2 regions of the Companilactobacillus heilongjiangensis genome follow, and region 1 is predicted to be linked to the other one. Evidence: a T-box and tRNA genes for the amino acid it is inferred to sense, from the RefSeq annotation. Region 1 holds a T-box; the other holds one or more tRNA genes.

What was found. A T-box is a leader RNA that pairs with one kind of tRNA and senses whether it is charged. The one in region 1 lies ahead of leuS (leucine--tRNA ligase), so its partner is inferred to be a tRNA-Leu.
Region 2: it has a tRNA-Leu gene. The T-box ahead of leuS (leucine--tRNA ligase) is inferred to sense a tRNA for this amino acid. The anticodon was not compared.

Annotation. Positions count from the first base shown of each region.
Region 1 is NZ_CP012559.1:1,662,788-1,665,279, forward strand. It holds gene leuS (leucine--tRNA ligase) at 1-1,595, opposite strand, end outside; T-box leader at 1,639-1,854, opposite strand; gene JP39_RS12830 (glucosaminidase domain-containing protein) at 1,851-2,492, opposite strand, start outside.
Region 2 is NZ_CP012559.1:2,016,691-2,019,182, reverse strand. It holds gene JP39_RS09065 (glycosyltransferase family 2 protein) at 1-648, shown strand, start outside; gene JP39_RS09060 (hypothetical protein) at 654-1,088, shown strand; gene JP39_RS09055 (SprT family protein) at 1,088-1,552, shown strand; tRNA gene JP39_RS09050 (tRNA-Leu) at 1,589-1,674, shown strand; gene JP39_RS09045 (DUF1828 domain-containing protein) at 1,762-2,157, opposite strand; gene JP39_RS09040 (SLAP domain-containing protein) at 2,184-2,492, opposite strand, start outside.

The sequences.
Region 1 (2,492 bases):
ACGGCATGTTCTGCACCACCGATATATAGATCAACTGGTAGCCATTGCTTCAATAGATCGTAATCAGCTAGTGCTTTGTCATTATTAGGATCGATATATCTCAAGTAATACCATGATGAACCGGCCCATTGTGGCATTGTGTTAGTTTCACGACGACCTTTACGACCGTTCTTATCAACCACATTAACCCAATCAGTTAGGTTAGCTAGTGGACTCTCACCAGTACCTGAAGGCTTGATATTAGTATCTTCAGGCAATTTAAGTGGCAATTCATCTTCTGGAACAAGTGAAGTTGTACCATCTTCCCAGTGAATGACAGGAATTGGTTCACCCCAGTATCTTTGACGTGAGAAGACCCAATCACGGAGACGGTAGTTAACTTTCTTTTCACCGAAACCTTTGTCTTCCATATATTCGATTGCACGTTCAATCGCATCAGCTTTGTTCAAACCGTTCAAGAAATCGGAATTGATATGCTTGCCATCTTCCGTTATAACGCCGTTATCAAGGTCACCTTCAATAACTTGAGTCATTGGTAGATCAAACTTCTTAGCAAAAGCATAGTCACGTTCATCATGTGCAGGAACAGCCATAACGGCACCTGTACCATAAGTTACAAGAACATAGTCTGAAATCCAGATTGGAAGTTTCTTGCCATTAACTGGGTTGATTGCGTAAGCACCAGTGAAGACACCAGTCTTTTCGTCATTCAAATCAGTTCTATCAAGATCTGACTTGTGAGAAATTTCTTCCTTGTAAGCTTCAACAGCAGCTTTTTGTTCAGGAGTTGTAATCTTCTCAACAAGTTTGTGTTCTGGTGCCAAAGTCATGTATTCAACACCGAAGATTGTATCAGGTCTAGTTGTAAAGACGTTGATCTTGTCATCTGTGCCGGCTACATCAAAAGTAACTTGAGCTCCAACAGAACGGCCAATCCAATTTCTTTGCATTTCTTTGATATTTTCAGGCCAATCAATATCATCAAGGTCATCGAGCAATCTGTCAGCGTAAGCTGTGATTTTTAACATCCATTGACGCATTGGTTTTCTAACAACTGGGAAACCACCACGTTCCGTCTTACCATCAATGATTTCCTCGTTGGCAACAACAGTACCCAAATCAGGTGACCAGTTAACCAATGTTTCTGACTCGTAAGCCAAACCCTTTTTGTACATTTGTTCGAAAATCCACTGTGTCCATTTGTAGAACTTAGGATCAGTTGTTTGAACTTCACGTTCCCAATCATATGAGAACCCTAGTGAATTGATTTGACGCTTAAAGTTTTGAATATTCTTTTCAGTAAATTCAGCAGGATTGTGACCTGTGTTCAAAGCATATTGTTCTGCAGGCAATCCAAAAGCATCAAAGCCCATTGGATGCAATACGTTGTAACCTTCAGCACGTTTCATTCTAGCAATAATATCTGTAGCTGTGTAACCTTCTGGATGTCCAACGTGAAGACCTTGGCCTGATGGATATGGGAACATATCTAAGGCATAAAAGTTCTTCTTGTTTGGATCCTCAGTTGTTTTAAAAGTATTATTTTCTTTCCAATACTTTTGCCATTTCTTTTCTACGGTATTGTGATTGTACATGTTTCTCCTCCTATACAAAAAAAGTCCTATGATTATAAATTAATCATAGGACGAGTTATCGCGTTACCACCTAAGTTCCGCACCACAAAATAAGTACGACTCTCAAAATCCTTAACGAGGATTATTCGTAGTCACTTACTAAAGGTTCGGCAACTATTATCAGTGGACGAGTTCGAAAATAAAATTCTACGCATTCACATCCCCATGCGCTTTCTGAAAAGAAATTTTATTATCTACTACTTCCGTGTTTATATCTTATACCATTAATGTTTGTCCGACAACCAATAAATCAGAATTTAAATCATTTAATTGACGAACGTTATCAACAGTTGTTCCAGCTTTTGAAGCGATAGAGTCAATCGTATCACCGCTTTTAACGGTTACTGACATACTCTTTTGATTGCTTGAATCACTATCATTTGAGCTGTAATCATTTTGGACATTGATTGATGATGAGTCAGATGAATCATTTTCTGATGGGACAAACTTCTTCACGCCATCACGTTCATCTTGAACCATAACTGGTGCTTGTTGACTGCCGTAAGCATCCCCAACATTGCCAGTATCAGTTGTATTTGAAGTCCTATTAGCCAAGTTAGTTACTGCCAATGGTTGACCGTTAGCGCCAATTACTTGCGTAATCGTCAAAGTCTTACCCGGATAAATATAATTATCAGTCTTCAAATTATTCAAACTCATCAACGTATCAGTTGTCATGTTAAACTTATCGGCAATTGATTGTAATGTGTCGCCTTGGGCAACTGTATAAGTTTGGTCCTTATCAGTGGCAGCAGTATCGTATTGCGTTAAATTGTATTTTTCAATAACACTATTCAACTTATCAGCATATGTTGTATCGGTAGCATAACGGCCAGTCAAATACTTAGTAGCATCTTT
Region 2 (2,492 bases), 350 kb from region 1:
AATGCGATTCCGAAGATGGTCGACGAGTATCTTAAGGGTGCCGAAGTTGTCTATGGCGTTAGAAATAATCGTGATACTGATACAGCTTTTAAGCGTAGCACAGCTGAATCATTCTATAAGTTTATGGGATTTTTAGGTGTAAAACTGGTACCTGATTCAGCTGATTATCGTTTGATGAGTCAACGTGCTTGCCAAGTATTGTTGAGTTATCGTGAGCGGAATTTATTCTTACGTGGAATTGTTCCATTAGTAGGATTCAAATCTGCCAAAGTATATTATGCCAGAAAAGAACGTTTTGCTGGGGAATCAAAGTATCCATTACGCAAGATGATTAAATTTGCCGTTGATGGTGTAACATCATTTTCAATCGTACCCATTAAGTTGATTATGGGGTTAGGATTTTTCATCGTATTCATCAGTATATTATTGTTGATTTATAGTTTTATTCGGAAAGTAAATGGTGATGTAATCCCCGGTTGGTCGTCATTAATGATATCCATTTGGGCACTCGGTGGTGTACAATTAATTAGTATTAGTGTCATCGGTGAGTATGTTGGTAAAATCTTTAATGAGGTTAAACAACGCCCTAGATTTACGGTCGAACGAGATATTTATACTGAGAAGACACAAGAAGAAAATAAGAGGTAATTATTATGAATGCCGCACAAAAAAGAGCAATGCAATACGGTCAATTAATTAACAATACTGTTCAAGCAATCCAAGAAGAACAAGATAAGTTGAACCCTGAATACGAAAAGATTCGTGGTGCCTTGGATCGTAGTAAAGTTGATAAGATGGACGATGTTGAATACGGTAAGATTCAAAAAGATTTCGCTACTGGAACTAAGAACTATCAAGAAGCTCTAGCTAAACTTGAAAAGGGCAAGGCTCCTGCAAGATTGATGGGAACACATATCTCACTAGTTTCTGCTTTCAAGAAGTATGTTGAAGGTTGTGGAGAAATGACTGACAGTATCGGTGCTGACAAACAAGTTGATCGTCACGCTTTTGATGAAGCTGAAAAGAAGCAAGACGAATATATGGATAGATTTTCTAAATTAATTCAAAAATTAACTGACTTGGCATAATGAATAATCAGGATTTAACTGAGTTAATAAAAAAGGTTTCCCAAGAATATTTTGGGAAGCCTTTTATTCATCAAGCTTGTTTTAACAGTCGTTTGAAGACAACGGGTGGGAGATTTCATTTGAATGACCGCCATATTGATATCAATCCTAAGATTTACGAACAATTTGGATATGGAACTTTAGTTGGAGTCATCAAACATGAATTGTGCCACTATCATTTGTATAACGATGGCTTGCCAGCGCAACATCGAGACCGTACTTTTAAAGTATTATTACAGCAAGTGGGTGGACTTCGATATTCACCAATTCAAAGTAGTGTAAAGAAAAAAACTTATCATATTTATGAATGCAGCAACTGTCATCATATCTATCGGCGCGTTAAGAAGTTGAATACACAAAAGTATGTCTGTGGCATCTGTCGCGGCAAGTTGAAATATATTAAAGATCTTAATATTTCAGCTTGAAATATTTTTTAATTATGTGTATTATAGAACGTGCATGCGGGTATGGCGGAACTGGCAGACGCGCAAGACTAAGGATCTTGTGGAGAGTTTTCTCCGTGGAAGTTCGAATCTTCTTACCCGCATCATCAAAGTAGTTGAACGATTTTGTTCAGCTGCTTTTTTTTGTTGTCTTGAAGTATGCCATCCTACAGCAGTTTCTTAATTAATAACTAGTCTACGTCGTTAAGAAATGTTAAATCATTTATTCTGATTAACCCCTGAAGTATTTTCTGTTTTGCAAAGGGAAAATCTTCTTCCATACACTCAATGTGTACTTCACCATCGAATATATCTAAATCAAACATTTTCAAAATAGAATGTAACAAAATATATCTGGGTGATCCTATTTTGAAGGTGAAACCATGAGTCTCAAGATTATCCAAAGTCCGACCGTTGTCAGTGATAATAATTTTAGGATTATCGTTAGTGACGTATAAAACAATATGTTCAAGCGAGTTATCTAAAAACGGAGTTTCAATACGAATTGAATTAGTTGATAATTCGGTATATTTTTCGTTTTCTCTGAGCCATTCAAAATAAGCTTTTCTCATTTCAACAGTATCCATTTTTTTCTCCTAACTTATCCCCAGAATTAATGAACATCTTTAATTGCAATATCGGATGACTTGATAAATTCATTTGTGGCCACGCGATAATATTTTTCGTTATTGATATAAGTGATGCTGTCGACTTTCCAACTCGTGTTATTCGCAAGTGAGCGGTCAGTGACTAAGTCTCCTTTAGCAGTGTAAATTTTAGTTTGGACTTTATGAGTAGTTATGATTAGATCCACGGGTGAGTAGATGTAGACATCGTCAGCGTTGACGAATTCATTTGTTGCTACACGGTAATATTTCGTGCCATTAATTTCAGTTTCACGGTCGGTTATCCATGCACTATT